Phragmitibacter flavus: one gene and its partner. The protein of the gene in region 1 binds, or shares a complex with, the protein of each later gene. Links are inferred from orthologs where the notes say so. Each region holds a gene or a part of one and is shown in the gene's direction. Other genes may lie near its edges.

Region 1 (5,689 bases):
ACTGTGCCAACGTATGCGCCCTCAACTTTCCTCTTCAACATCATCATCATGAGCACCATCGCCGCCCGCCTGACCGAAGACATGAAAACCGCCATGAAGGCGAAGGACTCCGTCACGCTCAACGTGGTGCGCGGCCTCAAGTCCTCCCTCAAATACGCCGCCATTGAAAAAGCCGGTGCCGATGGCGAACTCGACGACAACGAAGCCCTCGTGGTCATCCGTCGTGAAATCAAAAAACGTCAGGACTCCGTCAGTCAATACGAGAGCGGTGGCCGACCTGAACTTGCCGCCACCGAGAAAGCCGAAATCGCCGTCCTTGAAAACTACCTGCCGGCCGCGATGAGCGAAGCCGACCTCATCGCCCTGGTCGATGCCGTAATCGCCGAAACCGGTGCCACCACCAAGAAAGACATGGGCAAGGTCATGAAACTCCTCCAGGAACGCAGCGAAGGCCGCGCCGACAACAAAGTGCTCAGCACCGAAGTCAACAAAAGGCTCGGTTGAGAAGGGTGGGGACACAAGACGGGAAGACAGAAGACGGAAGACAGAAGAAAAAAACGAAGCTTCGGTCAAGCATCCCTCTCCTCATCCCACGCTACCTTCGCGCATTTCCCTCTGGTCTTGTGTCTTCTGTCTTCCAGTCTTGCATCTTGTGTCTCCCACTTTTATGACCTCCGCCCTCATCGTTGCCGCCGGCAGCAGCCGCCGCATGGGTTTTCAAAAACTCACCGCCAGCCTCCTCGGCAAACCCGTCCTGCGATGGACGCTTGAAGCCTTCGACAACTGTCCCGCCATCGATCACCTCGTCGTTGTCGTCAGTGACGCCACCCGTGAACTCGTGCGCGCCTGGGCAGCCGACGGCATGCTGCGCAAACCCGTCACCCTCAGCGAAGGCGGTGCCGAGCGCCACATCAGCGTCTACGGGGGTCTTAAGAAGCTTCCTCCATCGACCGAACTCGTCGCCGTTCACGACGGAGCCCGACCCCTCATCACCTCCGATCAGATCATCCGCTGCATAAACCGCGCCCGCGAAATCAAAGCCGTCGCCTGCGCCCGTCCCGTCACGGAAACGCTCAAACGGGTCGATGAAAACGGCGTGATCACCGGCTCCGTGGATCGCAAGGACACCTGGATCATGGAAACGCCCCAGATCTTTGACCGCAACCTGCTGTGCCAGGCCTACGAACGCGTCATGCAGCAAAACCTCACCGTCACCGACGAAGTCTCCGCCGTCCAACTCCTCGGTCACCACGTTTTTGTCCTCGAGAATCCCGAGTCCAATCTCAAGATCACTTACCCCACCGACCTCCTGCTCGCCGAGCAACTCCTCCAGGCCCGGCTGTGACACAGGCTTGCAGCCTGTCGTCCCTCCCGGATCACCCAAAAAAACAGGCTGCAAGCCTGCTTCACCCACGGGCAAAGTGCCTGTGTCATCCTGCCCAAAAACAAATCCATTGCACCGCGCCCCAGCCTCGCCAGCGTATGCGCCCCCCTTATGTTCACCTTATTAGGCTCCGATCCCCACTCGCTCGCACGGCGGGGAAGGCTCGTCACGCCCCACGGGACCATCGAAACGCCCGTCTTCATGCCCGTCGGCACCCAGGGCTCCGTCAAAACCGTCCATCCCGCCGAACTCAAGGCCCTCGAAGCCCAAATCATCCTCGGCAACACTTATCATCTCGCCGTCCGCCCCGGCATGGAAGTCATGCGCGAAGCCGGCGGACTCCATAAATTCGCCAACTGGGACGGTCCCATCCTCACCGACTCCGGTGGCTTCCAGGTCTTCTCCCTCGGCAAAATTCGCAAGATCAAAGAAGACGGCGTCCATTTCCAAAACCACGTCGACGGCTCCCCGATGGTTCTTGGACCCGAAAGCGCCATGGAAATTCAGGCCACGCTCGGCTCCGACATCGCCATGCTGTTCGATGAGTGCCCACCGCACCCCTGCACTTTCGAATACGCCAGCACCAGCCTCGACCTCACCCTGCGCTGGGCCAAACGCTGTCGTGAATGGATCGACAAAAACCAGCCTCAGACCAACGGCCAGCCCCAGCTGCACTTCGGCATCGTGCAAGGTTCATCCTTCGCTGAACTGCGCGCCCGTTCCGCCAAGGAACTGGTCGCCATGGGATTCGATGGATATGCCGTCGGCGGCGTCAGCGTCGGCGAGCCCGAACCTGAAATGATGGCCGCCGTGGAGAACAGCATCCCTTTTCTTCCGCACGACAAACCGCGCTACGCCATGGGCCTCGGCACCCCGCCGCAAATGCTCGAAATGATCGCCCGCGGCATCGACATGTTCGACTGCGTGCTGCCCACCCGGCTGGCCCGTCACAGCACCCTTTTCACCAAAAACGGCACCGTCAACATCAAGAACCAAACCTTCGCCCGCGACTTCGGTCCGCTTGACGAAGACACCCATCCGCTCTGTCACGGATTCACCCGTGCCTACGTCCGACACCTCATCAAAGCGGGCGAAATCCTGGGATTACGGTTGATTTCCCTCCACAATCTGCATTTCTACCTGTCCCTCATGTCCCGCGCCCGCAAAGCGCTGGAGGAAGGCTATTTCAACGAATTCCGTAAAGAGTTCACCGCCAACTACAAAACGCATACGTCAACGCCAGATTCAACGTCAACGCCAACGCCATCGCCATCATGACCATCATCACCACCGCCCTACTCGCCCAAACCGCAGCACCAGCCCCTGGCGGCGGCGGACTCTTCGGCAACCCGCTCGTATTCATGATCCTCATGATGGTGGTCATGTATTTCATCCTCATCCGCCCCCAGCAGAAGAAGCAGAAGGAAGCCCAAAACCTGCAAAAAGCCCTCGCTCCGGGAGATCAGATCGTCACCATCGGCGGAGCCCACGGCACCGTCACCACCGTGCATGAAAAAACCGTCACCATCCGCGTGGCTGAAGGGAAAATCGAATTCGACCGCACCGCGATTGCCTCACGCATCTCTCCGACCGTTGAAAGCAAATAAGAATAAATAAAAGAGACGAACCGTCCCCTCCGTTAAAAAAAACCCGCGGCCCCCACGCCGCTGCCGATCAACCACCGCTTCCCACCGACCCGACCGTCCATGCACACCCCGGAAATCACCTTCCTCTACGGAGCCGTCCTGCTGTTCCTGCTGTTCTTCTACCTCGGCACCGCGAAGCACCGCAGCAAAAAGATCGCCGGCACCGTCCTTACCCTCGGCATCAGCGCATTTTGTCTGTGGGCCTTCTTCGACATCGGCATTAAACGCGGCATCGACCTCGGCGGCGGCAGCTCCTTCACCGTGCAGCTCAGCCCCGGCGTCAGCGACGACGGCAGCCAGAAAATCATCACCTCCGACTCCGTCCAACAGGCCATCGGCATCCTGGAGAAGCGTCTTAACCCCGACGGTGCCAAAGACCTCCAGCTCGTCCCCCAGGGCACCGACCGCATCAACATCCAGATGCCCGGCGTCGGCCCTGAAGAAGTTGAAGCCGTCCGTAAACAGATCGAACAGGTCGCCCACCTTGAGTTTCGCCTCGTCCATCGCAACAGCGAAGGCGAACTCGCCTCCATGAAGGCCACCGGTCGTCCGGCCATCGGTTACGTGGAAATGCCCGGCACCGAACACAAGACGGATCCCACCGCACCCGCCAGCTACCTCGTCAGTGCCCGTCCCGACCTCGAAGGCAAATACGTCAAAAATGCCTACGCCTATCCTGATCCTCTTCAAGGCTGGACCATCGGTCTCGACTTCGACAGCCTTGGCGCCGATCTCTTCGCCAAACTCACCAGCGCGCATGTCGGCGAACGCCTCGCCATCATCGTGGATGGCGAAGTGATCTCCGCCCCCAACCTCAAAGACGCCATCCTCACCGGCAGCGCCGTCATTTCCGGCGACTACAAGGAGGCCCAGGCACGCGGCCTCGCCACCGCCCTCGAGAACCCTCTCGAAAACCCGATGTCCATCATCGAGGAAAGCTCCGTCACCGCCGCGTTCGGTGAACAGACCGTCAAACAGGGCATCTACACCGGCTACATCTCCGCCGTGCTCATTGCCCTGTTCCTGGTCATCTACTACCGCTTCGCCGGCCTCATCGCCCTCATCGGCCTGGCCGTCTGCATGCTGGTGGTCTTCGGTGCCCTCGCCCTCTTCAACTTCACGCTCACCATGCCGGGGATCGCCGGTCTCGTGCTCACCATGGGCATGGCAGTGGATGCCAACGTGCTGATCTACGAACGACTGCGAGAAGAGATCAAAAACGGCAAGAGCATCGCCTCCGCCCTTGAATCCTCCTTTGAAAAAGCGTTCTCCGCGATTTTCGACGCCAACTTCACCACCCTCATCTCCGCCGTCGTTCTCTTCTACCTCGCCAGCGGCCTGGTCAAAGGTTTCGCCGTCACCCTCACCATCGGGATCTTCGGCACCATGCTCGGTGCGCTCATCGTCACCCGCGTGGTCTTCAACTGGTTGATCGACGCCAACCTCCTCAAGAAAATCACCGTGACGCAGATCATCCCTGACCGGATTTTCAATGTGATGAGCCTGTCACGCGCCTTCTTCATCGGCACCTTGCTTGCCACCGTCGTGGTGGTCGGCATGTTCTTCGTCAAAGGCAAGGAGGCCATCGGCATTGACTTCCGCGGTGGAGCCCTGACCCGCTTCGAAATCAAGGAAGGCCAGCGCATCGAAGCCTCCAGCGTCGAAGCCATCCTCACCGAAGCCGGCCTCAAAGGCTTCTACGTGCAGGAAAGCAGCACCGGCACCAACGAACTCATCACCGTGCGCAGCGAATACGAAGACGGAACCAAGGTCAAAAGCCTCGTTGAAGCCAAACACGCCGATCAGGTCTCCGGCGGCCAGATCGAACGCGTCGGCTCCGTGGTTGGCAAAGAACTCGCCATCCGCTCCCTCATTGCCTACGCGATCGCCATGATCGGCATGCTCATCTATCTGACCATCTTCTACGAATGGTCGTTCGCCCTCGCCGCCATGGTCGCACTGTTCCACGACTGCGTGCTGGCGATTGGCGTCTCCGTGTTGTTCGGCCAGCAACTCTCCGTCATTCACATCGGCGCGTTGCTCACCGTTGCCGGCTATTCCCTGAACGACACCATCATCGTGTTTGACCGTATCCGTGAGATGCTCAAAACCCGCAGCGGCAGCCTGCGCGACCTGATGAACGAAGCCGTCTCCGCCACCCTGAGCCGCACCCTTCTCACCAGCGTTACCGTGTTGATGTCGATGGGCGTTCTCTATGTGTATGGCGGTCCTTCCATGCGCGATTTCGCCCTGCCAATCCTCATTGGTGTGGTGGTCGGAACCTATTCCTCCATCTACATCGCCTCCGCACTGGTGCTCTGGTATGTGAGGGTCACCGGCAAGAACCTCCGCAACCAGATCCTCGAAACCGAAGCCCGTCGCGAAGCCATCAAAAACGCCGCTTCGACTGGAGCCTGATCGATTCGAATCTTCTCATTTATCCATAAAAAACCGCCCTCAATCAGGGCGGTTTTTTTATTGGTTATTGGCATCGGCAAAGCGACCATTGAGGAGCGGAGCGATAGCAAAGTAGAAGGCTCGTCCCGGGCCTTTTCAAAAAACTGCAAGGCTCGGGACGAGCCTTCTACCTTTCCACTCTACGGAGCGTTTTCAACTGATCACGAATTACTTGGGGGCTCTGGTCTGGTCCGCGTCCGCC
Region 2 (3,809 bases), on another replicon or contig:
GTTATTTCGCCCGCGTCCGTGTTCCCAACAGCGGCGAATACGAAGCCCTGCTCATCGACGACAAGGCCATCGGCTCCGACCAGGCCAGCAAGGTCGTCATGGTCGTCGGCGAAGGCAACATCGTCGCCCCCCGTCCCGTCATTCTCGGACCCGTCATCAACGGCAAACGCGTCATCCGCGAAGGACTCACCGAGCAGGACAAGGTCATCATCAACGGTCTCTCCAAAGCCTACCCCGGCACCCCGGTGACCCCCATGACCGAAGCTGAAGCCAGCGCCGCCGCAGCCGCCGCAGCCCCTCCTGCTGCCACCGCCGCCCAGTAATTCTCCGCCCCGCCTTGCCTCCGCCCAGTTAGCTCAGCCTCGCCCCGTCCAGTCCCGCCACTCCCAGCCACCCGCAATGAATTTCGCCAAGTTCTTCATCGACCGCCCCATCTTCGCGGCGGTGCTCTCCATCGTGCTCACCCTCACCGGTGGCATCGCCCTCTTCACCCTGCCCATCGAGCAATACCCGCAGGTCGTCCCCCCCACCGTCCTCGTCACCGCCCGCTACCCAGGCGCGAACCCCGAGGTGCTCGCCCAAACCGTTGCCCGTCCCATCGAACAGGAAATCAACGGCGTTGAAAACATGCTCTACATGAGCTCCAACAGCACCTCCGACGGCACCTGCACCATCATCGTCACGTTCAAACTCGGCACCGATCTCGACATCGCCCAGGTCCAGGTGCAAAACCGCGTCGCCGTCGCCGAAGCCCGACTCCCCGAGGACGTGCGCCGACTCGGCGTCACCACCGTCAAACAGTCGCCCAACTTCACCCTCGTCGTCAACCTCATCTCGCCCGACAACAGCCTCAGCGATCTTTACGTCGGCAACTACGCGCTCCTCAACCTCAAGGACCAGCTCGCCCGTCTCCCCGGCGTCGGCCTCGTGCAAAACTTCGGCGGTTCCGAATACTCGATGCGCATCTGGCTCGACCCCGACAAGATCTCTTCGCGCAACATGACCGTCACCGACGTCGTCAATGCCATCCGCGAACAAAACGTGCAGGCCGCCGCCGGGATTCTCGGCGCCCCGCCTGCTCCGATGGGCACCGACTACCAACTCACCATCAGCACCCAGGGCCGGCTCATTGAAGTCGCCGAATTCGAAAACATCATCGTCAAAAGCGGCGACGACGGCCAGGTCACCCGCGTCAAAGACGTTGCCCGTGTCGAACTCGCCGGACGCGACTACAACATGGAATCTTATCTCGACGGTCAGGCCACCGGCTCCCTCGGCGTCTTCCAGCTCCCCGGTTCCAACGCCCTCGAAACCAGTGCCGCCGTCCGCGAACGCATGGAGGAACTCAAACAATCATTCCCCCCCGGACTCGACTACCGCATCGTTTACGACACCACGATGTTCACCCAAAAGTCCATCGACGCCGTCATCCATACCTTCATCGAAGCGCTCATCCTCGTCGTTCTCGTCGTCATCATCTTCCTGCAAAACTGGCGCGCCTCCATCATCCCGCTGCTCGCCGTTCCCGTCTCCATCATCGGCACCTTCCTGGTCATGAAACTGTTCGGCTTCTCGCTGAACAACCTCACCATGTTCGGTCTCGTTCTCGCCATTGGGATCGTGGTCGATGACGCCATCGTCGTGGTCGAAAACGTCGAGCGAAACATCGCCCTCGGACTAACCCCTCTCGCCGCCACCCGACGCGCCATGGAGGAAGTCTCCGGACCCGTCATCGGCGTCGCCATCGTCCTCACCGCCGTGTTCGTGCCCACCGCTTTCATGACCGGACTCACCGGCCAGTTCTACCGGCAGTTCGCCCTCACCATTGCGGTCGCCACTGTCATCTCCGCCTTCAACTCCCTCACCCTTTCCCCGGCTCTCAGCGCCATCCTGCTCAAACCTCACGGTGCCAAACCCGACTGGTTCCAACGCCTCATCAACTTCACCCTTGGCTGGCTCTTCAACGGCTTCAACTGGCTGTTCGAAAAATTCACCAACGGCTACACCGGCATCGTGCGACGCGCCCTGCGCTTCTCCGTGATCGCCCTGCTCATTTACGTCGGCCTGCTGTTCCTCACCGGACGCACCTTCACCAGCGTCCCCGCCGGCTTCGTTCCCACCAGCGATAAAGGTTATCTCATCGCCTTTGCCCAGCTGCCCGATGCCGCTTCCATCGAGCGAACCCGCAAGGTCACCAACGAAATGACCCGCATCGCCCGCAGCATCCCCGGCGTTGCCCACAGCATCGAAATCCCTGGCTTTCACCTTCTCTCCGGCGGCTCCGCCATGCCCAACGCCGGCACCCTTTTCATCATCCTCGAAGACTTCGAACTCCGCGCCAAAGACCCCAACAAAAGCATGGGCGCCATCCTCGGCCAGATCAGTGGAGCCTACGGTGCCATGCAGGAAGCCATGGTGTTCTGCTTTCCCCCTCCGCCCGTGGACGGACTCGGCAACACCGGCGGATTCAAACTTCAAATCAAAGACAACAACGCCCAAGGCAAAGACGCCCTCGCCGGCGTTGCGTTCAACATGATGCAAAAGGCCAACACCCTCCCCGGCCTCACCAGCGTCTTCACCACCATGCGTCCCAACGTCCCGCAGATCCGCGTCGACGTCGACCGCTTCAAAGCCAAGTCCATGGGCATCCGCCTCGCCGACATCTTTGAAACCCTGCAAACCTGCCTCGGTTCCATTTACGTCAACGACTTCAACCGATTCGGTCGCGTCTATCAAGTCACCGCCCAGGCCGAAGCCAAGTTCCGTGTCAAACCCTCTGACATCACCCGCCTCAAGGTCCGTAACGACCAAGGCCAGATGGTCCCCCTCGGCACCCTCGTCACCATTCACGAAACCACCGGACTCGACATCGCCGCCAGCTTCAACACCGCCGCCAGCGCCGACCTCTCCGGCAGCACGCTCCCCGGCGTCTCCTCCGGTCAGGCCATCGCCATGATGGAAAACCTCGCCAAAACCGAACTCCCGCGCGGCTTCACCTTCGACTGGACCGAGCTCACCCTTCAAGAGATCCTCGCTGGCAACTCTGCCATCTTCATCTTCCCCCTCTGCGTCATCTTCGTGTTCCTCGCCCTCGCCGCGCAATATGAAAGCTGGTCCCTTCCTCTCGCCATCATCCTCATCGTTCCCCTCGTCATCCTTGCCGCTCTTTGGGGCGTCATCTGGCGCGGCATGGACAACAACATCTTCACTCAAATCGGCTTCGTGGTGCTCGTTGGACTCGCCTCCAAAAACGCCATCCTCATCGTCGAGTTCGCCAAACAACTGGAAGACCAGGGCAAGAACATCTTCGACGCCACCGTCGAAGCCGCCCGTCTCCGACTCCGCCCCATCTTGATGACCTCTCTCGCCTTCATCCTCGGCGTCACCCCCCTCGTCCTCGCCTCCGGTGCCGGTTCTGAGATGCGTCAAGCCCTCGGCACCGCCGTGTTCTTCGGCATGATCGGCGTCACCATCTTCGGCCTCGTCCTCACCCCGGTATTTTATCTGGTCATCCGCAAACTCACCGTCAAGTTCTCCCGCAAAAAAGCCGTTTCAGAAGACCACCCCCAACAACCACCCGCCTCCCCCGCCCTGCCCCAACCGCATTAAGCGGATGCCAAACATCTGGGAACTGAGATAACACATCATCAAAAAGCAGGATGCGAAAATGTGCCCTGTTTAATGTTTTAGTCTCGTCAGGAGGATATCTTAAAGACGACTTATGCCCTGACCGCTTCTGCTCTTGGCTCAAGGAGGAGAAAGTCCAATAGTTTATACCGGCCACACGCGCAAATTCGGCACCGCTCAAT

The links.
Region 2: the proteins of yajC (region 1) and FEM03_RS21100 are in contact, whole or in part, in a crystal structure (PDB 2RDD), measured with the Escherichia coli proteins. The link is inferred for Phragmitibacter flavus from one-to-one orthologs.

What each region holds. Positions count from the first base shown.
Region 1 is NZ_VAUV01000001.1:206,411-212,099, forward strand. What follows is about bases 1,363-4,324. They hold yajC (preprotein translocase subunit YajC), read left to right. Parts: upstream 1,363-2,658; coding sequence 2,659-2,991; downstream 2,992-4,324. Other genes in these bases: tgt (tRNA guanosine(34) transglycosylase Tgt), read left to right, coding at 1,496-2,662; secD (protein translocase subunit SecD), read left to right, coding at 3,091-4,324. Also shown: FEM03_RS00915 (GatB/YqeY domain-containing protein), read left to right, coding at 49-504; ispD (2-C-methyl-D-erythritol 4-phosphate cytidylyltransferase), read left to right, coding at 668-1,345; more of secD, read left to right, coding at 4,325-5,448; FEM03_RS00940 (alpha/beta hydrolase family protein), read right to left, coding at 5,656-5,689. UniProt on the Escherichia coli protein: The SecYEG-SecDF-YajC-YidC holo-translocon (HTL) protein secretase/insertase is a supercomplex required for protein secretion, insertion of proteins into membranes, and assembly of membrane protein complexes.
Region 2 is NZ_VAUV01000020.1:4,618-8,426, reverse strand. It holds FEM03_RS21100 (efflux RND transporter permease subunit), read left to right. Parts: upstream 1-399; coding sequence 400-3,609; downstream 3,610-3,809. Other genes in the region: FEM03_RS21105 (efflux RND transporter periplasmic adaptor subunit), read left to right, coding at 1-323.